DNA from 3 places in the Streptomyces sp. NPDC048442 genome. Region 2 is predicted to be linked to each of the others. Evidence: riboswitches for the same ligand, from Rfam matches in the RefSeq annotation. Region 2 holds a riboswitch; each other region holds the start of a gene.
The links. Region 2 has a riboswitch for thiamine pyrophosphate ahead of thiC (phosphomethylpyrimidine synthase ThiC). Riboswitches for the same ligand answer to the same signal wherever they lie in the genome.
Positions count from the first base shown of each region.

Region 1: it holds a riboswitch for thiamine pyrophosphate, as region 2 does, so the genes downstream of both, AB0D18_RS13645 (thiamine ABC transporter substrate-binding protein) here and thiC (phosphomethylpyrimidine synthase ThiC) in region 2, are expected to answer to the same signal.
Region 3: it holds a riboswitch for thiamine pyrophosphate, as region 2 does, so the genes downstream of both, thiO (glycine oxidase ThiO) here and thiC (phosphomethylpyrimidine synthase ThiC) in region 2, are expected to answer to the same signal.

Region 1 covers NZ_JBEZKB010000007.1:181,308-189,157, forward strand. Annotated here, with positions in the region: gene rpsB (30S ribosomal protein S2) at 1-563, shown strand, start outside; gene tsf (translation elongation factor Ts) at 727-1,563, shown strand; gene pyrH (UMP kinase) at 1,747-2,508, shown strand; gene frr (ribosome recycling factor) at 2,700-3,257, shown strand; gene AB0D18_RS13635 (phosphatidate cytidylyltransferase) at 3,257-4,414, shown strand; gene rlmN (23S rRNA (adenine(2503)-C(2))-methyltransferase RlmN) at 4,512-5,618, shown strand; TPP riboswitch at 5,658-5,763, shown strand; gene AB0D18_RS13645 (thiamine ABC transporter substrate-binding protein) at 5,843-6,937, shown strand; gene AB0D18_RS13650 (iron ABC transporter permease) at 7,012-7,850, shown strand, end outside.
Region 2 covers NZ_JBEZKB010000002.1:462,772-470,621, forward strand. Annotated here, with positions in the region: gene AB0D18_RS05985 (helix-turn-helix domain-containing protein) at 1-326, shown strand, start outside; gene AB0D18_RS05990 (SsgA family sporulation/cell division regulator) at 425-859, shown strand; gene AB0D18_RS05995 (YibE/F family protein) at 961-2,307, opposite strand; TPP riboswitch at 2,379-2,514, shown strand; gene thiC (phosphomethylpyrimidine synthase ThiC) at 2,507-4,273, shown strand; gene AB0D18_RS06005 (hypothetical protein) at 4,379-5,206, opposite strand; gene AB0D18_RS06010 (metallophosphoesterase) at 5,390-6,595, opposite strand; gene AB0D18_RS06015 (LacI family DNA-binding transcriptional regulator) at 6,828-7,850, opposite strand, start outside.
Region 3 covers NZ_JBEZKB010000005.1:7,098-14,947, reverse strand. Annotated here, with positions in the region: gene AB0D18_RS09650 (Rv2175c family DNA-binding protein) at 50-415, opposite strand; gene AB0D18_RS09645 (FAD-dependent oxidoreductase) at 478-1,647, opposite strand; gene AB0D18_RS09640 (hypothetical protein) at 1,715-2,056, opposite strand; TPP riboswitch at 2,107-2,219, shown strand; gene thiO (glycine oxidase ThiO) at 2,217-3,464, shown strand; gene thiS (sulfur carrier protein ThiS) at 3,461-3,673, shown strand; gene AB0D18_RS09625 (thiazole synthase) at 3,678-4,472, shown strand; gene pknB (Stk1 family PASTA domain-containing Ser/Thr kinase) at 4,624-6,531, shown strand; gene AB0D18_RS09615 (deoxyribonuclease IV) at 6,615-7,517, shown strand; gene AB0D18_RS09610 (DUF4396 domain-containing protein) at 7,606-7,850, shown strand, end outside.

The sequences.
Region 1 (7,850 bases), on a different contig from region 2:
GCCTCACCAAGAAGGAGCTCCTGGTTCTCTCGCGTGAGAAGGCCAAGCTGGAGAAGACCCTCGGCGGTATCCGCGAGATGTCGAAGGTTCCCAGCGCCGTCTGGATCGTCGACACCAAGAAGGAGCACATCGCCGTCGGTGAGGCGCGCAAGCTCCGCATCCCGGTCGTCGCGATCCTCGACACCAACTGCGACCCCGACGAGGTCGACTACAAGATCCCCGGCAACGACGACGCGATCCGCTCCGTCACGCTGCTCACCCGCGTGATCGCCGACGCCGTCGCCGAGGGCCTCATCGCCCGTTCCGGTGCCGCCACGGGCGACTCCAAGCCGGGCGAGAAGGCCGCCGGCGAGCCGCTCGCCGAGTGGGAGCGCGACCTGCTCGAGGGCGACAAGAAGGCTGACGAGGCTCCGGCCGCCGACGCCGCTGCCGCCGAGGCCGCTCCGGCCGCCGACGCCGACGCTGCTCCGGCCGCCGAAGCCGAGGCTGCCCCGGTCGCCGAGGCCGAGAAGCCGGCCGAGGCCGCTGCCGAGGCTCCGGCCGCGGACGCCGAGCAGGCCTGACCCAGCCCTTAACGGCTGACTGACGGCGGGGGAGGGTGCGCCAACAGGCGTACCGCCCCCGCCGTTCACCCGTAGATCACGTAGATCACGAATCGCAGATCACGATTCACCTCGCCGATCACGACTCGTAGATCACGACTTCCGAGAAGAGATTCACAGACTCATGGCGAACTACACCGCCGCTGACGTCAAGAAGCTCCGCGAGCTCACCGGCGCCGGCATGATGGACTGCAAGAAGGCTCTCGACGAGGCCGACGGCAGCGTCGACAAGGCCGTCGAAGCCCTCCGCATCAAGGGCCAGAAGGGCGTCGCCAAGCGCGAAGGCCGTTCTGCCGAGAACGGCGCCGTCGTCTCCCTGATCGCCGACGACAACACCTCCGGTGTCATCGTCGAGCTCAAGTGCGAGACGGACTTCGTCGCCAAGGGTGACAAGTTCCAGGCCGTCGCCAACGCGCTCGCCGCCCACGTCGCCGCCACGAACCCGGCCGACATCGCCGCGCTGCTCGCCTCCGAGATCGAGGCCGGCAAGACGGTTCAGGCGTTCGTCGACGAGGCCAACGCCAACCTGGGCGAGAAGATCGTCCTGGAGCGCTTCGCCCAGTTCTCCGACGGCTACGTGTCCGCGTACATGCACCGCACCATGCCCGACCTGCCCCCGCAGATCGGTGTTCTGGTCGAGCTGGACAAGGCCGACGCCGAGCTGGCCCGTGGCATCGCGCAGCACATCGCCGCCTTCGCGCCGAAGTACCTCACCCGTGAGGACGTCCCGGCCGAGATCGTCGAGGCCGAGCGCCGCGTCGCCGAGGAGACCACGCGCGCCGAGGGCAAGCCCGAGGCCGCCCTCCCGAAGATCGTCGAGGGTCGCGTCAACGGCTTCTTCAAGGAGGCCACCCTTCTTGGCCAGCCGTACGCGCTGGACGCCAAGAAGTCCGTCCAGAAGGTCCTGGACGAGGCCGGTGTCACCCTGAAGCGCTTCTCGCGCATCAAGGTCGGCATCTGAGTCCGTACGTCCGACTCTGTCGACGTAACGCGAACATCGCCAGACCCGGCTAGGGTCTGATGCAGCCGTCGGCGTACGCGCCGGCCGGCCGCAGATCTGACGAGGAGGCCATTGCCGCAGCGGGAACCGCAAGGATCCACCGGCAATGGCCTTCTTCGTATGTGCACGAGGAGAAGCACCCCCATGAATCAGGCGCATCAGGCGAATCAGGACAGCGGCAAGAAGACCGGCCGCTTCATGCTGAAGCTCTCCGGCGAGGCGTTCGCCGGCGGCGGTGCTCTTGGCGTCGACCCCGACGTCGTACACGCCATCGCCCGTGAGATCGCCGCGGTCGTACGGGACGGCGCGGAGATCGCGATCGTCATCGGCGGCGGCAACTTCTTCCGCGGCGCGGAGCTCCAGCAGCGCGGCATGGACCGGGCCCGTTCGGACTACATGGGCATGCTCGGCACGGTCATGAACTGCCTCGCCCTCCAGGACTTCCTGGAGAAGGAGGGCATCGACTCCCGCGTCCAGACCGCCATCACCATGGGCCAGGTCGCGGAGCCGTACATCCCGCTGCGTGCCGTGCGCCACCTGGAGAAGGGCCGCGTCGTGATCTTCGGCGCGGGCATGGGCATGCCGTACTTCTCCACCGACACCACGGCCGCCCAGCGCGCCCTGGAGATCGACGCGGAAGCCCTGCTCATGGGCAAGAACGGGGTCGACGGGGTCTACGACTCCGACCCGAAGAAGAACCCGGAAGCGGTCAAGTTCGATGCGCTGGAGTACAGCCAGGTGATCTCCCGAGACCTCAAGGTCGCGGACGCCACCGCCGTCACCCTGTGCCGTGACAACGATCTGCCGATCCTGGTCTTCGAGCTGCTGGCCGAGGGCAACATCGCCCGCGCGGTCAAGGGTGAGAAGATCGGCACGCTCGTCAACGCGCAGGGCACCCGCGCCTGACCGGATGTGCGGTCCGTGATCCCGGTCCGCGCCCCCGATGGTGACCCCGGCCCGGCCGCGGGGTCGGACTCGGGGGATGGACAATGTCCTGCCGGTCGGACACCGTGCAGGAGAAGACGCCCGCAGCAGCAGTACAAGCCGTGCAGCAGTCCAAGCCATGCAGCAGCAGTTCACGACAGCAGGAGTACGTGGTGATTGAAGAAATCCTCCTCGAGGCCGAGGAGAAAATGGAAAAGGCCGTCGTGGTCGCCAAGGAGGACTTCGCCGCAATCCGCACCGGCCGTGCGCACCCGGCGATGTTCAACAAGATCGTGGCCGAGTACTACGGCGCGGTGACGCCGATCAACCAGCTGGCGTCGTTCTCGGTGCCCGAGCCGCGGATGGCCGTGGTGACCCCCTTCGATGCGAGCGCCCTGCGCAACATCGAGCAGGCGATCCGCGACTCCGACCTCGGCGTCAACCCGAGCAACGACGGCCGCATCATCCGAGTGACGTTCCCCCAGCTGACGGAGGAGCGCCGCAAGGACTACATCAAGGTCGCGCGCAACAAGGCCGAGGACTCCCGGATCTCCATCCGCGCCGTCCGCCGCAAGGCCAAGGAGACCCTCGACAAGCTCGTCAAGGACAAGGAGTCCGGCGAGGACGAGGTCCGCCGTGCGGAGAAGGAGCTCGACGACACCACCGCGAAGTACGTCACGCAGGTGGACGAGCTGCTCAAGCACAAGGAAGCCGAGCTGCTCGAGGTCTGATGAACGACTCTTCCTGGGGGGCCCCGCCGAGGGCGGGCTATGCCGGTGAATGGGGAACCCGTGACCAGGGTCCCCTCCCGGCGGGTCCCGCGTACGATGCGCATGACGCCCAGCACACTCGGCCCATGCCCATCGTGCCTGAGACAGGCAGAGACGCCGACGACCGAGACGACCGGAACCGGGGACCTGCTCCCGCCGCGCAGAATTCCGCTGCCCCAGCCGCTTCGGCGGCCGGGGACGCGGCCCGGATTTCTGCTGCCGGGGGCGGTCCCCTGTTCCGCGACCAGATGCCGCAGGAGCCCATGTCGACCCCGTCCCCGGCCCCGCCGCCGCCCCAGAAGAAGCGTGCGGGCCGCGACCTGCGCGCGGCGATAGGGGTCGGCCTCGGACTCGGCGTGCTGATCGTGGCATCGCTGTTCATCTGGAAGGCCGCCTTCGTCGGCGTCATAGCGGTCGCCGTGGTCGTCGGGCTGTGGGAGCTGACCTCCCGGCTGGAGGAGCGCAAGGGCATCAAGGCTCCGCTGGTTCCGCTCGCGGTCGGCGGTGCGGCCATGGTCGTCGCCGGTTACGTGCGCGGGCCCGAGGGCGCCTGGGTCGCCATGGCGCTCACCGCACTGGCGGTGCTGGTCTGGCGGATGACCGAACCGCCGGAGGGGTACCTCAAGGACGTCACCGCGGGTGTCTTCGCCGCGTTCTACGTGCCGTTCCTGGCCACCTTCGTCGCGATGATGCTCACCGCGCAGGACGGACCGCAGCGGGTGCTGACGTTCCTGCTGCTGACGGTGGTCAGCGACACCGGGGCGTACGCGGTGGGCTGGCGCTTCGGCAAGCACAAGCTGGCGCCGCGCATCAGCCCCGGCAAGACCAGGGAAGGCCTGCTCGGCGCGATCGCCTTCGCGATGGTGGCCGGCGTGCTGTGCATGACGCTGCTGGTCGACGGCGGTACGTGGTGGCAGGGCGCGCTGCTCGGCCTCGCGGTCGCCGCCAGTGCCACGCTCGGCGACCTGGGCGAGTCCATGATCAAGAGGGACCTCGGGATCAAGGACATGGGCACGCTGCTGCCGGGCCACGGCGGCATCATGGACCGACTGGACTCGCTGCTGCCGACCGCTCCGGTGGTCTGGCTGATGATGGTCATCTTCATCGGTTCCGCGTGAGCTTCCTACGTACCTGAGCTGCTGTTTTACCCGTGAGGGGCCCGTTGTCCACAGGACGGCGGGCCCCTTGTCGTACATCTGAGACACTGGTATGACCATGCCTGTACCCGGAGAACTCACTTTTGTCGCGCCCCGCGGAGCCAAGAAGCCCCCGCGGCACCTCGCCGACCTCACGCCCGCCGAGCGCAAGGAGGCCGTGGCCGAGATCGGTGAGAAGCCGTTCCGCGCCAAGCAGCTGTCCCAGCACTACTTCGCGCGGTACGCGCACGACCCGGCGGAGTGGACCGACATCCCCGCCGGCTCGCGGGAGAAGCTGCGCGAGGCGCTGCTGCCCGAGCTGATGACGGTCGTGCGCCACCTGTCGACCGACCAGGAGACCACGCGCAAGACGCTGTGGAAAATGCACGACGGGACGCTCGTCGAGTCCGTGCTGATGCGGTATCCGGACCGGGTGACGATGTGCATTTCGTCGCAGGCGGGCTGCGGCATGAACTGCCCGTTCTGTGCGACAGGACAGGCCGGTCTCGACCGGAACCTGTCGACCGCGGAGATCGTGCACCAGATCGTGGACGGCATGCGGGCGCTGCGCGACGGCGAGGTCCCGGGCGGTCCGGCCCGGCTGTCGAACATCGTCTTCATGGGGATGGGCGAGCCCCTCGCCAACTACAAGCGCGTCGTCGGCTCGATCCGCCGGCTGACCGACCCCGAGCCGGACGGCCTCGGCCTTTCGCAGCGCGGGATCACCGTGTCCACCGTGGGCCTGGTGCCCGCGATGCTGCGGTTCGCCGACGAGGGCTTCAAGTGCCGCCTCGCGGTGTCGCTGCACGCCCCGGACGACGAGCTGCGCGACACCCTGGTGCCGGTCAACACGCGCTGGAAGGTGCGGGAGGTCCTGGACGCGGCGTGGGAGTACGCGGAGAAGTCCGGCCGCCGGATCTCGATCGAGTACGCGCTGATCAGGGACATCAACGACCAGGCGTGGCGCGGTGACCTGCTGGGCCGGCTGCTGAAGAACAAGCGGGTGCACGTCAACCTGATCCCGCTGAACCCGACGCCCGGCTCCAAGTGGACGGCCTCGCGCCCCGAGGACGAGAAGGCGTTCGTCCAGGCGATCGCGGCGCACGGGGTGCCGGTGACCGTGCGGGACACCCGCGGCCAGGAGATCGACGGAGCCTGCGGCCAGCTGGCGGCGTCCGAGCGGTAGCACGTCCGGGCCTGGTTGTACGCTGGGCCGCACATTTGCATATTCCGACAGGGGAGCGCCACAGCGCTGAGAGTGCAGTCCTCACTGCAGACCCTCTGAACCTCGCTCAGGTCATTCTGGGTAGGAAGTTCGGTCGTTTACTCAAGCTGTTGCGCCCTGCCCGCATCCTCCCGGTGCGGGCAGGGCCGCGTCTCTTCCTGGTCATTTCCAGGAGGAATTCACCAGTGAGCACCATCAAGAAGTACGCGGCGATATCCATCGTCGCCGCGCTCGGCGTCAGCACGCTCGCCGCCTGCGGCGGTTCGTCCGACGGCGAGAAGAAGGCCGACGGGGCCGGGTCCAAGACGGTCACGCTGGTCAGCCACGACTCGTTCGCCGCCTCGCCCGCCGTGCTGAAGGAGTTCACCCGGCAGACCGGCTACACGGTCAAGGTGCTGAAGAGCGGGGACGCCGGGGCAGCCCTCAACCAGGAGATCCTGACCAAGGGCTCGCCGCGCGGCGACGTCTTCTTCGGCGTCGACAACACGCTCCTCTCGCGCGCGCTCGACAACGGACTGTTCCAGTCGTACGAGGCGAAGGGCCTGGACCGCGTACCGGCGGACCTCCAGCTCGACAAGGGCGAGCACCGGGTGACGCCGGTCGACACCGGCGACATCTGCGTCAACTACGACAAGAAGTACTTCGCGGACAAGAAGCTCGCGCCGCCGAAGTCGCTCGACGACCTGGTCAAGCCCGCGTACAAGAACCTCCTCGTCACCGAGAACGCCGCGACCTCCTCGCCGGGGCTCGGCTTCCTGCTCGCGACCGCCGGACAGTACGGCGACGACGGCTGGCAGGGCTACTGGCAGAAGCTCAAGGACAACGGCGTCAAGGTCGTGGACGGCTGGGAGCAGGCGTACAACGACGAGTTCTCGGGGTCCTCGGGCGGCAAGAAGGCGAAGGCGGACCGGCCGCTCGTCGTGTCGTACGCCTCCAGCCCGCCCGTCGAGGTGCTGTTCGCCGAGCCGAAGCCGGCCGAGGCGCCGACCGGGGTCGCCACCGGGACCTGCTTCCGGCAGATCGAGTTCGCCGGGCTGCTGGACGGCGCGAAGAACGAGGCGGGCGGCAAGGCGCTCCTCGACTTCCTCATCGGCAAGCAGTTCCAGGAGGACCTGCCGCTGAAGATGTTCGTCAACCCGGCCGCCAAGGACACCAAGCTGCCCGAGGTCTACGCCAAGTTCGGCGCGACCATTGACAAGCCGCTGACCGTGGAGCCCAAGAAGATCGCCGACAAGCGTGAGCAGTGGGTCAAGTCGTGGTCCTCGCTGGTGAACAAGTAGGCACGACCCCGCCGGGTGCCCCCAGGGGCGCCCGGCGGGGTTCCTGGCGTGGGAGCGCGGTGCGGCTGGGCCTGATGGCTGTGCCCGTCGCCTTCTTCGCGCTGTTCTTCGCCTACCCGGTCGTCGCGATCGTCGGGCGCGGGCTGAAGTCAGGCGATGCCTGGCAGCTCGGGCGGATCGGGGAGGTGCTGGGCGACCCGGACATCCTCGGCGTGCTCTGGTTCACCACCTGGCAGGCGCTCGCCTCGACCGCGCTCACTCTGCTGCTTGCGCTGCCCGCCGCGTACGTCTTCGCCCGGTTCGACTTTCCGGGGAAGCAGCTGCTGCGGGCCGTGGTGACGGTGCCGTTCGTGCTGCCCACCGTGGTGGTGGGCACCGCGTTCCTGGCGGTGCTCGGGCGCGGTGGGCTCCTCGACGAGCTGTGGGGCGTACGGCTCGACACCACCGTGTGGGCGATCCTGCTCGCCCACGTCTTCTTCAACTACGCGGTGGTCGTACGGACCGTGGGCGGCCTGTGGTCGCAGCTCGACCCCCGGCAGGAGGAGGCCGCCCGGGTGCTCGGCGCGGGGCGTTTCGCGGCCTGGCGGCGGGTGACGCTGCCGGCGCTCGGGCCCGCGGTGGCCGCCGCCGCGCTGATGGTGTTCCTGTTCACCTTCACCTCCTTCGGTGTCGTACAGATCCTGGGCGGGCCCGCCTACTCCACCCTGGAGGTGGAGGTGTACCGGCAGACCGCGCAGCTCCTCGACCTGCCGACCGCGGCCGTGCTGACGCTGGTGCAGTTCGCCGCGGTGGGTGCGATCCTCGCCGTGCACGCGTGGACGGTGCGGCGGCGCGAGAGCGCGCTCAAGCTGGTCGACCCGGCACAGACGTCGCGCAGGCCGCGCGGCGCCGGGCAGTGGACGCTGCTCGGCGG
Region 2 (7,850 bases):
TGCTCTCCCAGCTGGACACCGGGACCCGCCGCGACCACCTCGACCGGCACCCCGTCGAGGCCATCACGCCCTACACGGTGCGGGACGGCGCCACCCTGCTGGAGCGGCTGGCGGCGATCGAGCGGATGCAGACCGTGCGGGAATGTCAGGAGTACGGGCTCGGGACGGCATGCGCGGCGGTGCCGATCACGATCGGGCAGACGGCCGCGGTGATGGCGATCTCCGTACCCCTCGCACAGGAGGCCCGATTGGAGCCCGCTATCGAACATCTGCGCAGCGAAGTCGGTGAGGTGGTCCGTTCGCTCATGTTCTCTATCAGTATCTGAAAACTCACTCCTTGTGATCTGCTAGTGCTTCCAGCACGATGGCGTCAAGAGGGCCGGAGGGGATCGTTCCGGCCACTTCTACTACGGCAGGGTTGGCGATGCGCGAGTCGGTTCAGGCAGAGGTCATGATGAGCTTCCTCGTCTCGGAGGAGCTCTCCTTTCGTATTCCGGTGGAGCTCATGTACCAGTCGAAGGATCCCTATGCGATCCGACTGACCTTCCATTTGCCCGGCGATGCGCCTGTGAACTGGGCTTTTAGCCGCGAGCTGCTGGTCGACGGAATCAATGAGCCCTGTGGTGAGGGCGATGTGCACATCTCGCCGAGCGACCCCGACGAACTCGCCGACGTCTACATCAGGCTTCAGGTCGGAGGTGACCGCGCGCTGTTCAGGGCGAGCGCGGCGCCGCTCGTGGCGTTCCTGGACCGCACCGACAAGCTCGTACCACTCGGCCAGGAGCACACGCAGAGTGACTATGCCGGATGCCTGGAGGGTGAGCTGGGCCGCATCCTGGCGGAGGAGAACGCGGGTTGAGAACGCGGTGGCAGAAGGCGGGCTGAGAGTGCGCCCGGCGACGACACGGAGCGGCGGCAGGGGAGACCCGGCCGCCGCTCCGTCATGTGCCCCCGGCCGTCTCAGCCCTTGCGGCGCCGACCGCGGCCGGTGCGTACCGGCGCCTTGCCGGAAGCGGAACCCGAGCGGTCGGCGGAGACGACCAGGGCGGCGAGTGCGGTGGTCACCGGGACCGAGGCGACCAGCCCGATCGAGCCGACCAGGGTGCGGACGATCTCCTCCGCGACAAGCTCACTGTTGGCGACCGTACCGACGCTGCTCTGGGCGATGGAGAACAGCAGCAGCAGGGGGAGGGCGGCGCCCGCGTAGGCGAGGACGAGGGTGTTGACGACCGAGGCGATGTGGTCGCGGCCGATGCGGATGGCCGCCCGGTACAGGGCGCGCGGGCCCATCGTCGGGTCGGCCTGGTGCAGCTCCCAGACAGCGGAGGTCTGGGTGACCGTCACGTCGTCGAGGACGCCGAGCGAGCCGATGATGACGCCCGCGAGGAGCAGGCCGCTCATGTCGATGGAGGGGTAGAGGGAGTGGATGAGGCCGGTGTTGTCGTCGATGTTGCCGGACAGGAACGCCCATCCGATGAACAGCGAGCCGAGCAGCCCGATCAGCAGCAGCGAGATGAGGGTGCCGAGGACGGCGACGGAGGTGCGCGCGGTGAGCCCGTGGCAGGCGTAGAGCGCGATCAGCATGATGGCGCTGGCCCCGACCACCGCCACGACCAGCGGATTCGACCCCTGGAGGATGGCGGGCAGGATGAACAGGGTCAGGATCGCGAAGGACGCGACGAGCGCGACCAGCGCCATGACGCCCTTCAGCCGGCCGACGACGACGACCGCGAGCGCGAAGATCCCGGCGAGCAGGGTGAGCGGAAGCTTCCGGTTCACGTCGATGACGGAGTACTGGAGCTCACGGGGCGCGTCCGGGGCGTACGCGACGACGACTCCCTGCCCCTGCTTCAACTGCCGGGACGCGCCGGGCTGGACGATCTCGACGAAGGTGCGGCCCTTGTCCGCGCCGCTGACGACCTCGACCGTCGCCTTCTTGCAGTCCTTGGCGCCGCTGCCGCTCTGGGGTGACGACGGGGCGGTCTGCGACTGCGGCTGTGGCGGCTCCGTGGCGACGTTGGCGCCCTTGCAGTCGATGGTCTCGACCTTCACGACACTGCCCTGCTCGGTCTGCCGGTCGAAGCCCACTCCGGTGCGTTCGTGGGCGGGCGCACCGCCCGGCCACAGGATCGCCAGACCGACAAGTACCGCGGTGGCGAAGGGGATCAGCACTGCCGCGATCACCTTGCGCAAGTGCTTGGAGACCGGTGCCGCGGGCCCGTGACTGTGACTGTGGCCGTGCGAATGAGCAGGTGGTGGCGGGGTCTGCGGGGGCGTCGGCGGGGACGGTGGCTGTGGTGGGGTCACCGCCCGATCATCGCAAGAACGAGGGGGGCCCTCTGTTCAGCGCGCCCGGCATGGCGCTAGCGTGGGGGCACCTTTGCACACGCGGGAGCTCGGAGCACCGGGCTGAGAGGGCGCTGACCTCCGTACACATACGTACGGAAGAGGCTGCGTCGACCGCCGAACCTGTTACCGGGTAATGCCGGCGTAGGGAGTAGGTCTCATGACCACGATGGATGCACGCACGCCTGTCTCCGGCCAGGACGGGCGCACGCCCGGCTGGCACAAGGGGTACGTCGAAGGATCGCGCCCCGACATGTTGGTGCCGGTCCGTCAGGTGCACCTGACCAACGGGAAGGACGTGACGCTGTACGACACGTCCGGCCCGTACACCGACCCGTCGGTCGAGACGGACGTACGGCGGGGCCTGGCCCCGCTGCGCGAGAACTGGATCATCGGGCGCGGTGACACCGAGGAGTACGCGGGCCGCCCGGTCCGCCCCGAGGACGACGGCATCAAGCACACCTCGCCGCGCGGGGGCCTGCGGAACCTCGACGCGGTCTTCCCCGGCCGCCCCCGCCAGCCCCGCAGGGGCCGCGACGGGCAGGCGGTGACACAGCTCGCGTACGCACGGCGCGGGGAGATCACCCCGGAGATGGAGTACGTGGCGATCCGGGAGAACGTTTCGCCCGAGGTCGTACGGGAGGAGATCGCCGCCGGACGCGCGGTGCTGCCCGCGAACGTGAACCACCCGGAGATCGAGCCGATGATCATCGGCAAGCGGTTCCTGGTGAAGGTCAACGCCAACATCGGCAACTCCGCGGTCACCTCCTCCATCGAGGAGGAGGTGGACAAGATGACCTGGGCGACCAAGTGGGGTGCCGACACGGTCATGGACCTGTCCACCGGCCGCAACATCCACACCACCCGCGAGTGGATCCTGCGCAACGCGCCCGTTCCGATCGGCACCGTCCCGCTCTACCAGGCCCTGGAGAAGGTCGACGGCCGCGCCGAGGCCCTGACCTGGGAGGTCTACAAGGACACGGTCATCGAGCAGGCCGAGCAGGGCGTGGACTACATGACCGTCCACGCGGGCGTGCGCCTCGCGTACGTACCGCTGACGGCGCGCCGCAAGACGGGCATCGTCTCGCGCGGAGGCTCGATCATGGCGGCCTGGTGCCTGGCGCACCACAAGGAGTCGTTCCTGTACGAGCACTTCGAGGAGCTCTGCGAGATCCTCGCGGCCTACGACGTGACGTACTCGCTGGGCGACGGGCTGCGGCCCGGTTCGATCGCGGACGCCAACGACGAGGCGCAGTTCGCAGAGTTGAAGACGCTCGGGGAACTCAACACGATCGCCAAGCGTTTCAATGTTCAGACCATGATCGAGGGTCCGGGACACGTCCCGATGCACAAGATCAAGGAAAACATCGACCTTCAGCAGGAGATCTGCGAGGAGGCGCCGTTCTACACGCTCGGCCCGTTGACGACCGATGTGGCCCCCGCCTACGACCACATCACCTCCGGCATCGGCGCCGCGATGATCGCCTGGTGGGGCACCGCGATGCTCTGCTACGTGACCCCCAAGGAGCACCTGGGGCTGCCCAACCGGGACGACGTGAAGACCGGCGTCATCACGTACAAGATCGCTGCGCATGCGGCGGACCTCGCCAAGGGTCACCCGGGTGCGCAGGAGTGGGACGACGCGCTGAGCGACGCCCGGTTCGAGTTCCGGTGGGAGGACCAGTTCAACCTGGCCCTCGACCCGGACACGGCCCGGGAGTTCCACGACGAGACGCTCCCTGCCGAGCCGGCGAAGACGGCGCACTTCTGCTCGATGTGCGGGCCGAAGTTCTGCTCGATGAAGATCTCGCACGACATCCGGCGTGAGCACGGGGGGACGGCGGAGGAGATCGAGGCCGGCATGGCGGAGAAGTCCAAGGAGTTCGCCGAGGCCGGCAACCGGGTCTATTTGCCGATTGCTGACTGAGCAGGCCTGGCCGGGGGTCCGGGGGGTGGCCCCCGGGTGGGCACAGTCTGCCGATCGCGGACTGAGCACCCTTGCAGCGGAGTTGACGGCTCCGGATCACTCCGGTTATTCCGGTTTGTGGTCCGGGCCGCCGTAGTCGGGGCTGGAGAAGTCCGGGCTGGAGTAACTGGGGCGGGTCTTGTGGCCGTTGCCGCTGTGCTCGCTGGGACTGCCGAAGTCGGGCCGTGAGTACCCCAGGCCGGGGATGCGGTTCTGCCGGGGCGGTTCAGGGACGGCGGGCGCGGTCTCGGGCGGATTGGCGAGGGCGTCGCGCAGGAAGGGGACGACGCCCCGCTCCAGCAGGGCCTCCTTCCAGATTTCCCTGGCCCGGTCGACCTCCTCGCTGCCCGCATCCCGGTGGCCGACCTGGAAAGCGGTCGAGCCGTTGCGCAGGGCGGTGAAAAGCAGTCCGACGGCCGCGCCGAGCAGCCCCGCCACCGTGAGCGCGCCGAACACCCAGCCGGCGGTCAACAGCGCTTCGGCGACGGCCGGTTCCGGTGTGAGCATGCTCAGCAGGTAGCCGACCAGCAGCAGTACCACGGCGGCGATGCCGGCCAGTACGGGAGTGAGGACGGCGACGACGGCGACCGCCCCCGCACCGGTGGCCTCCGCGTTCTCACCGACTCCGGGTGTGAACAGGGCGCCGGGCGTCGGGACTGCGGGTGCGCGCAGTTCCTCGCGCGTTTTGACGTAGTGGTCGTACTCGGCCGACGCGTGAGCGGCGATTATCGCGCTGGCGCTGAGCGCCATGGTGCGCAACTGCTCGCTGTTCAGCCGCTGTCCCAGCGCGGCGAGATCCGGGCGTTCGGGCGCGGTGCGCAGTGCTTCGTCGAGGGTCCGCTCGAACTCCGGGCGGTCCTCGGTCAGCAGGTGCGGAGCGCTGTTCATGTGCATCCCCCGATGCTCCGTATAGGGCCGGGTTGCCCGTTTCGGTGGGCGGTTGGGCGGAAACGGAGGAGAGCCTGCTACGGATAACCCGATGGTAGAGCGGTTACGGCACGGGGTGACAGGGGGTTTGCGGAAATTGGCCCGGTGGTGGGGGCGTGCGCTCCGGGCGCACGGTCGCCCTCGTAACGCTCAGTCACCCAGCGGGAGTTGAACCACCAGCAGCTTTCCGGCCATGGTCACACCGCCGTCCATGGCGATGGCCAGGGAGTCGGCGTAGACGTGCGGACCTTCGACGACCGGCCCCGAGCTGCCCTCTCCATCCCCGGAGTCCTCGTTGCCGACCTCGCCGAGGAGGTACGGAATGGGGCTGTGACCATGCACGATGCGCTCGCCGCCATATGCGGCCAGCAGTTCCCGTACGGCGTCGGAGCCGCCTTCGTCACGGAACGCGAAACGCTTGGTGAATTTCCGGAAGACGTCCCAGCACTCGTCCGCGTCGTTACGCGTGAGGATGGCGTGCACCGTGTCGTTGACGTCCTCGATGGTGGAGCCGTAGTCGAGGTAGGCGGTGGTGTCGGAGTGGGTGAGCAGGTGCCCGTCCTCCAGGGCCACCGCGTCGAGGCGGGCCATCCACTGGAGGTGGACGTCCTGGAGGCGCTCCATGTCGTGCTTCTGCCCGCCGTTGAGCAGCCAGGCCGCCTGGAAGGTAGCGGTTCCCGCACCGGAGTTGACGGGGGTGTCGCCGAACCTGCGGGCGCCGAGCAGCAGCAGTTCGTGGTTGCCCATCAGGGCCTTGCAGTAGCCGCCGGCAGCCGCCGCCTCGGCGGACAGCCGCATCACCAGGTCGATGACCCCGATGCCGTCCGGGCCGCGGTCGGTGAAGTCGCCGAGGAACCAGAGACGGGCGTTGCCGGCCGCCCAGTGGCCCTCGTCGTCGATGAGGCCCTGCTCGTGCAGGGCGTCCAGCAGCTCCACGAGGTAGCCGTGCACGTCGCCGACGACGAACAGCGGGCCCAGGCCCTCGCCGTCAGGCCGCTCCTCGAATTCGGGCTGCGGGATGCGCTGGGTGTCGCCCGGACCGGCGCGGTCCTCCCGGCGGATCACCGGGAGGTCGCGCTGAGTGGGCGTGTAGCCGTCGGGCTCGTCGCCCTCCTCGTACCCCTGCTCGGAGTCGTACGCCTGCTCGGAGTCGTACACCTGCTCCAGGTCGCGCTTCTGCTCCGGCCCGTATGCCTGCTCCGCGTCGCGCACCTGCTTGCTGTCGAATGCCTGCTTGGCCTCGAACGCCTGCTTGGTGTCGTACGACGCGACGGGAGCCTGGGCATACGGAGGCACCCGGAAGTCCCGCAACGTCGCCGTACGCACCGCGGGTCCCTGACCGGCCCCCTGAGTCATTGACCCCTCCACCACCGTCGCACCGCCGTACACCTTGGGGCCCCACCTGGTCTCGGGTGGTCCGCCGTGTCGTGCGCCCATCATAGGAATGCGGCCCGCGCTGTGTGAGGCACCAGGGGTGGTGAATCCGGGTACACCCCCAGTTCACCGGTTGTTTCGTCCGTATTGCGGAGATCGGTCCCGGTGTTGATTTCGGGGCGGCACTCCGCTGCCGCCCCGACGGGCCCTCCCGTCAGTCCCCCGAGGGCGAGCGCGGGGCGCTCACGGTGGTGCGCGGGGGGCGTCGTTGGGAGGACGTACGGATGATGAGTTCGGTCGGTATCACCTGCTCGATGGGCTGTCCGGTGTCGAGTCCCTCGATGGCGTCGATGAGGAGCTGGACGACGGCAGTGCCGATGCGGCGGGGCTTGAGTGAGAGCGTCGTGATGGGCGGTTCGGTGCTCGCGTACACGGTCGATTCGGAGCAGCAGACGAGAAGCAGGTCCTCGGGGACCCGCAGCCCGTAGCGGCGGGCGGCGGCCAGCAGGTCGGTGCCGTTGGGGTCGAAGAGTCCGTACACGGCATCCGGGCGGTCCGGGCGGGCGAGCAGCCGGTCGGCTGCGACGGCGCCCGCGCACGGGTCGTGGGCCGGGTAGGACTCGTACACCGGATCCTGTCCGACGCGCTCGCACCAGCGCAGATAGGCGGTGGTGGAGAGCCGGGTGTACGTGTCGGTGGTGGTGCCGGTGAGCAGGCCGATGCGGCGTGCGCCGGCGTCGGCGAGGTGGTCGAGGAGTTCGAGTACGGCGGCCTCGTGGTCGTTGTCGACCCAGGCGGTGACCGGGAGGGCCCCGGACGGGCGGCCGTCGGAGACGACGGGCAGACCCTGGCGCATGAGCTCGGTGACGACCTGGTCGTCGTCGGAGGGGTCGATGACGACGGTCCCGTCGAGTGCGACGTTCTGCCACACGTCGAAGGGGCTGTGCCGGGAGGAGGCAGGGAGGATGACGAGGGCGTAGCCGCGGGCGAGCGCGGCCGAGGTCGCGGCTCTGGCCATCTCCGCGAAGTACGCGAATTCGGTGAAGGTGAAAGGTTCATCCCCGTACGTGGTGACGGTCAGGCCGATGAGGCCCGACTTACCGGTACGGAGCGTTCGGGCCGCTGCGGACGGGCGGTAGCCCAGCCGGTCGGCGACCTCGCGGACGTGGCGGCGGGTGGCGTCCGGGAGCCGGCCCTTGCCGTTGAGGGCGTCGGAGACAGTCGTGATGGAGACACC
Region 3 (7,850 bases), on a different contig from region 2:
TCCGCCCGGCCGGGCGGACCGCACAGCGCCGTGGTGTGGTGCGGCGTCGTCAGAGGGCGAGCGCCTGGGCGCGGCGCTTCACCTCCGTGCCGCGATTCTCGCTCAGGGCCTGGGCGGGGGTGCCGGGCAGGGTCGGGTCGGCGGTGAAGAGCCACTCCAGCATCTCCGCGTCGGAGAAGCCGTCGTCCTTCAGGACCGTCAGGAGCCCGGGAAGGCCCTTGACGATCTGGTTGCCGTCGAGGAAGGCGGCGGGCACCTGCAGCGAACGGTTCTCACCGCGCCGCACGGCGATGAGCTGGCCGTCCTTCACCAGCTGCCGCACCTTCGTCACCTCCAGGTCGAGCATCTCCGCGATGTCGGGGAGGTAGAGCCAGGCGGGGACGAGCGATTCGATCTTTGCGTCAATCTCGGTCACAGGACAAGCGTGCCATCCGGGACCGACAGTCGGTACCCGGGCCCGTCCGGCCGGGGGATTTCCTACGGCTTCCGTACGGCCGACTTCAGCGGTACGGAAGGGTCGGCGGCCAGCGCCGGGTCGAGCGCCGCCCCCGCCTCCACCAGCTTGCGGCCCTGTGCCAGGTCGCGCGGGCGGCCCACCGCGAGCAGGGCCACCAGGGCGCCGCCGCGCAGCCAGCACACCGACCAGGAGGGTCCGGCGGGCTCGCCGCGCCAGATCGTCTCGTCGGCGTCCGCGTGGTGGCCGACGTACTGCACGAAGCGGCCGAACTGCTCGGACCAGAAGTACGGCACGGGGTCGTAGGGCAGCGGGGCGCCGCCCAGGATGTTCGCGGCTACCGTGCGCGGGCCCTGGAGCGCGTTGTCCCAGTGGTGCACGAGCAGCCGCGTGCCGTACCGCCCGGACGGGAAGGAGGCGCAGTCCCCGACCGCGTACACGTCGGGGACCGAGGTCCGCAGGTGCACGTCGGCGGTGACGGAGCCGTCCGGGCCGAGCTCGATGCCGGAACCCGCCAGCCAGGCCGTCGCGGGTCTGGCGCCGATACCGACGAGGACGGCGCCGGCCGGGATCCGGCGGCCGTCGGCGAGGAGCACCGCGCCCGGCTCCACCGCCGCCACGCGCGCGTGGGTGAGGAGCTCGGCGCCGCCTTCGGCGTACCAGGCGGCCATCGGCGCGGCGATCTCGGCGGGCATCGTCCCGGCGAGCGGCCGGTCGGCGGCCTCCACGACCGTGACGGTGCAACCCGCTTCCCTTGCGGCGGTGGTGAACTCGGCGCCGATCCAGCCCGCGCCGACCACCACCACGTCGGCGGCCGCGTCCAGCACCGGGCGCAGCCGCCGCGCATCGTCGAGGGTGCGCAGCAGGTGGACGTCGGGGACGCCGGCCGTGCCGGGAAGGGTGACGGGGTCCGCTCCGGTGGCGAGGACCAGGGCGTCGTACGGCACCGGCCCGTCGGGGGTGTCGATCTCGTGGTCCGCCGGGCGCACCCCGGTGACGTCGAGCCCCAGCCGGAGCTCGATGCCCAGCGCGTCGAAGTCGACCTCGAAGGCCGAGCCCTCGGCCTTGCCGAGCAGCACCGCCTTGGACAGCGGCGGCCGGTCGTACGGCGGGTGGGGCTCGGCGCCGATCAGTGTGATCCGGCCTCCGTGGCCCTGCTCCCGCAGGGCCACGGAGGTCTGCACCCCGGCCATTCCCGCACCGACGACGACGATTCGCTTCTGCTCGCTCACCCGACCACCTTATGTATCTGACACAACGTCAGGAAAGGAGTTCCTCGACCACGCTCGTGCCGCTGCCCTCCTGGGACTCCCATGCCCAGCTCTCGTCCAGCCGAACGCGGCCGTCCGCGAGCAGCGTGACCGTGGAGACGCAATGTCCGGACGAAGTCGTTCCGTCCCGTTTCAGCTGGACGTACCTGAAGTCGAGCCGGTCCCCCGCGCGCGTGCCGACCAGCTGCCCGCGCACGACGTCGCCGCCCGCGTACTCGGCCCAGATCCGGCCGTCCTGCTCGTGGTACGTGAAGCGGGTGCGGGTGCCGACCTGCCCGGGGGCCTGGTCGGCGACCGGCGCGAGGACGAGTCCGTCGAGCGAACGGGGCACGGGGTGCTCCCTCACAGTCTGTTGAACCCAAGGACTAGTCTGGTCACCGTACAAGCACTCACGGGAGCCCGGCTGACCGGGCTGAGAGGGAGGCTGACCAGGCCTCCGACCGTACGAACCTGATCCGGGTCATGCCGGCGAAGGGAGGGGCTGGACGCCCATGCACACATCTCCACACCCGCACGCTTCCGAGCACCTGCACGCTTCCGAGCAACGGCCGTACGACGTCCTGGTGGTCGGCGGCGGAATCATCGGCCTCGTCACGGCCTGGCGGGCCGCGCAGCGCGGTCTGCGCACCGCGCTCGCCGACCCCGCACCGGGCGGCGGCGCCGCACAGGTGGCGGCCGGAATGCTGGCCGCCGTCACCGAACTCCACCACGGCGAGCAGACCCTGCTCGGCCTCAACCTCGCCTCCGCGCGCCGCTATCCGGACTTCGTCACGGAGCTGGAGGAGGCGTCGGGGCAGGACACCGGCTACCGCGCGTGCGGCACCCTCGCCGTGGCGCTGGACTCCGACGACCGGGCCCACTTGCGCGAACTGCACACCCTGCAGCGGCAGTCGGGCCTGGAGTCGGAGTGGCTGAGCGGGCGCGACTGCCGCCGACTGGAGCCGATGCTCGCGCCGGGCGTGCGCGGCGGGCTGCGGGTGGACGGCGACCACCAGATCGACCCGCGACGGCTGGCAGCCGCCCTTCTGACGGCCTGCGAGCGCGCCGGGGTGGTTGTGTACCGCACGACGGCCGAGCGGCTGTCCGTCGTACGGGAGAGGGCTTCGGGCGCGCTGCTGGCCGACGGCACCGAGGTCGTCGCCGACCAGGTGGTGCTGGCCGCCGGTTCGCTCAGCGGGCGGCTCGCGGGAGTGCCTCAAGAGGTGCTGCCGCCGGTGCGCCCGGTCAAGGGACAGGTGCTGCGGCTGACGGTGCCGCCCGCCTACGCCCCGTTCCTGAGCCGTACGGTGCGCGCCGTGGTGCGCGGCAGCGAGGTCTATCTGGTGCCGCGCGAGAACGGCGAGCTGGTCGTGGGCGCGACCTCGGAGGAGCTCGGCTGGGACACCACCGTCACGGCGGGCGGCGTCTACGAGCTGCTGCGCGACGCCCACGAGCTGGTCCCCGGCATCACCGAGCTCCCGCTCACCGAGACCCGGGCCGGGCTGCGCCCCGGCTCCCCCGACAACGCCCCGCTGCTCGGCCCCACCGCCCTGCCGGGCCTGCTGCTCGCCACCGGGCACTACCGCAACGGGGTGCTGCTGACCCCGGTCACCGGCGACGTCATGGCGGACGTCCTGACCACCGGCGAACTCCCCGAGGAGGCGCGGGCGTTCACCCCGCAGCGCTTCACTTCCGACTCCGCACCCGACTCCGCCCCCGTACCCGTGCCCGTGCCCGTACGACAGGAGCAGCCCGCATGAACACCCCGGTGAACGTGTCCGTGAACGGTGAGGGGCGCGAGGTCTGCGCCGGTACGACGCTCGACGACCTCGTCGCGGCGCTCACGCGCGCGCACGCGGGCGTGGCTGCCGCGCTCAACGAAACAGTGGTGCCGCGCGGCCGGTGGGCGGCCACCGCCCTCGCCGACGGCGACCGCGTCGAAGTACTCACCGCGGTCCAGGGAGGCTGACGACATGGCAGACGATCTCTTCGAACTGGGCGGCGCCGCGTTCTCGTCCCGGCTCATCATGGGGACCGGCGGCGCGCCCAGCCTGGAGGTGCTGGAGCGGTCGCTCGTCGCGTCCGGGACCGAGCTGACGACGGTGGCGATGCGACGGCTCGATCCGTCCGTGCGGGGCTCCGTGCTGTCCGTGCTGGAGAAGCTGGGCATCCGGGTGCTGCCCAACACGGCAGGCTGCTACACGGCGGGCGAGGCCGTGCTCACGGCCCGGCTCGCACGCGAGGCGCTGGGCACCGACTGGGTGAAGCTGGAGGTCATCGCCGACGAGCGGACCCTGCTGCCCGACCCGGTCGAGCTGCTGGACGCGGCGGAGGTACTGGTCGACGACGGCTTCACCGTGCTCCCGTACATGAACGACGACCCGGTGCTGGCGCGGAAGCTGGAGGACGTGGGCTGCGCGGCGGTCATGCCGCTGGGCTCGCCGATCGGGTCCGGGCTCGGCATCCGCAACCCGCACAACTTCGAGCTGATCGTGGAGCGGGCCGGGGTGCCGGTGATCCTGGACGCGGGGGCGGGGACCGCGTCGGACGCGGTGCTGGCGATGGAGCTGGGGTGCGCGGGGGTGATGCTCGCCTCGGCGGTGACGCGGGCGCAGGAGCCGGTGCTGATGGCGGAGGCGATGCGGCACGGCGTGGAGGCGGGCCGTCTCGCGTACCGCGCGGGGCGCATCCCCCGCCGCCACTTCGCGCAGGCGTCGTCGCCGGGCGAGGGCCTGGCCCGGCTGGATCCGGAGCGGCCGGCGTTCTGAGGGGAGTGCGATAGGTGCGGGTGCGTCGCGGCTGGTCGCGCCCGCGCGGCCGCGCCCCTGAAGGGGCGCGGCCGTCACAGCTCGGCTTCAGAACGGCGGCAGCAAGTACATCCACGCCCGACCTGTCCCTACCGGCTCGTAGACTCCCTCCGTGGACACGACCCTCCAGGACCCCCTCGTCGGGCAGCTGCTCGACGGCCGCTACCGCGTCGAGGCACGCATCGCCGTCGGCGGGATGGCCACGGTCTACCGGGCCGTGGACACCCGCCTCGACCGGGTGCTCGCGCTCAAGGTGATGCACCCCTCGCTGGCCGCGGACGACTCCTTCGTCGAGCGGTTCATCCGCGAGGCCAAGTCGGTGGCCCGCCTCGCACACCCCAATGTGGTGGGCGTCTTCGACCAGGGCACCGACGGCAGCTACGTCTACCTGGCGATGGAGTACATCGCGGGCTGCACCCTGCGCGACGTGCTGCGCGAGCGCGGCGCGCTCCAGCCGCGGGCCGCGCTCGACATCCTGGAGCCCGTGCTGGCCGCCCTCGGCGCCGCGCACCGGGCCGGGTTCGTGCACCGCGACATGAAGCCGGAGAACGTCCTGATAGGGGACGACGGCCGGGTGAAGGTCGCCGACTTCGGTCTCGTACGCGCCGTGGACACGGTCACCAGCACGACGGGGTCCGTCCTCGGTACGGTCTCCTACCTCGCCCCCGAGCAGATCGAGCACGGCACCGCCGACACCCGCGCCGACGTGTACGCCTGTGGCGTGGTCCTGTACGAGATGCTCACCGGCAGCAAGCCGCACTCCGGCGGCACTCCCGCCCAGGTGCTCTACAAGCACCTCAATGAGGACGTGCCGGCGCCGTCCGCCGCCGTGCCGGGGCTGGCCCCGGCCCTCGACGAGCTGGTGGCGAGCGCGACGGCGCGCCACCCGCAGGCCCGCCCGTTCGACGCGGTCGAGCTGCTGGGGCAGGCGCGGACCGCGCGGTCCGCTCTGGACGATGCCCAGCTGGACGTCGTACCTCCGCGGGCGCAGGAGAACGTGAGCACCGGTCCCGAGGAGCGGACCAGTGTCATCCCGCGGACCCTGCCCACCGAGCAGCACACGAGCCGGCTGCGGATGCCGCTGCCGGAGGAGCCCGAGCCCGCGGGGCAACGGCGGCGGTGGCCGATGTCCTCGCGGCGCGGCCTGGTGGGGCTGGTGACCGCCGTCCTGCTGGTGCTCGGTCTGGGCACCGGGGTCTGGTACATCAACTCCGGGCAGTTCACGCAGGTGCCGCGGCTGCTCAGCCAGCCCGAGAAGGAGGCCCGCAAGAAGCTGGACGCCGCCGGCCTCGACCTGAAGGGCGTGGAACGGAAGTTCAGCGACACCGTCGCGCGCGGCGCCGTCATGGACAGCGACCCGGCGCCCGGCGAGCGGATCCGCACCAACGGCTCGGTGACGCTGGTCCTCTCGCGCGGCCCCGAGATCGTGAAGGTCCCCGACCTCACGAGGATGCCGCTGGCGAAGGCCAGGGGCGAGCTGAAGGACGCGGGGCTCGCGCCGGGCGTCGTCACCAGGGCGTTCAGTGCGGACGTCCCGCGGGGCGCGGTGATCAGCACGGACCCGGCGGCCGGCACCGGCCGGTCGCCGGACTCCGCGGTGGCGATGGTGGTCAGCAAGGGGGCCCCGGTGGACATGCCGTCGGTGACCGGGCAGAGCGTCGAGGACGCCAGGAGCAGGCTCGAAGGTCTCGGCCTGAAGGTCGACGTCGCGCCGGGGCAGGTCAACTCCCCTGCGGAGGCGGGCAAGGTGGGCCGCCAGTCGGTGGCCGTCGGCACCCGGCTCGGCGAGGGCGAGCGCGTCACGCTCACCGTCTCCAAGGGGCCCCGGATGATCTCGGTGCCCGACGTGCTCGGCAAGGAGCGCGACGAAGCGAGCCGCATCCTCAAAGAGGCGGGCTTCGAGGTCGAGGTGGAGCGGCCGTTCCTGTCCTTCAGCAAGGTGATCGACAAGCAGTCGGTGGCCGGTGGGGAGCAGGCCCCCGAGGGCAGCAGGATCACCATCTCGACGAAGGTCCTGTAGCGAGGGGGCCCTGCGGTCCTGTGGCGAGAGCACAGCGGTCCTGTAGCGAGGGGCTCCGCGGCGGTACGGCATCCTGGAGGGTGATGAGCACCGCAGATACCCCCACCCAGTTCCCCGTCGGCCTCCCGGCGTCCCGCAACCCCGTCGGCGGTCACATCCCCGTCGCGGGCGGCCTCGCCAAGGTCGGCCTGCCGTACGCCCGCGAGATGGGCGCCGAGGCCGTCCAGGTCTTCGTCGCCAACCCGCGCGGCTGGGCGACCCCGGCCGGGAACCCGGCGCAGGACGAGCAGTTCCGGGCCGCCTGCGCCCAGGAGCGGATCCCGGCGTACGTCCACGCCCCGTACCTGATCAACTTCGGTTCGCACACCGAGGCGACCGTCGAGAAGTCCGTGGAATCGCTGCGGCATTCGCTGCGCAGGGCCCGCGACATCGGCGCCCTCGGGGTCGTCGTGCACACCGGTTCGGCGACCGGCGGGCGGCCCCGCACGGAGGCTCTCGCGCAGGTCCGCACGCACCTGCTGCCGCTGCTCGACGAGCTGACCCACGACGACGACCCGTACCTCCTGCTGGAGTCGACGGCCGGCCAGGGCTTCTCGCTCTGCTCGCGGACCTGGGACTTCGGCCCGTACTTCGCGGCGCTGGACTCGCATCCCAAGCTGGGCGTCTGTCTCGACACCTGCCACATCTTCGCTGCGGGGCACGACCTGGCCGGTCCCGGCGGCATGAAGCAGACCCTCGACCTGCTGGTGGACACCGTGGGCGAGGGCCGCCTCAAGCTGATCCACGCCAACGACTCCAAGGACGTCACCGGCGCGCACAAGGACCGTCACGAGAACATCGGCGCAGGTCACATCGGTGAGGACCCGTTCCGCGAGCTGTTCTCGCACCCGGCGACCGAGGGGGTGCCGCTGGTGATCGAGACGCCCGGCGGCAAGGAGGGGCATGCCGCGGACGTGGCCCGACTGAAGGAGCTGCGCGCGTTCTGAGGCCTCCCGAGCACCCTTGAGGAATACCCTAGGGGGGTATACGGTTCCTGTCATCGACAGGAACCGCCATCCGAGTTGGGGGCACACCGTGCAGCACCACGAGGCTCACACGCACCACAGGCACGACGCGGGCGACAGCAGCGGCACCGGGGGCACCAAGGGCGCCAAGGTCACCTGGGGCGCCGCCGCGCAGGCCACCCTGCACTGCCTCACCGGGTGCGCCATCGGCGAGGTGCTCGGCATGGTGATCGGCACCGCGCTCGGCTGGGGCAACGCAGCGACGATGATCCTGGCGATCGTGCTGGCGTTCTTCTTCGGTTACGCGCTGACGCT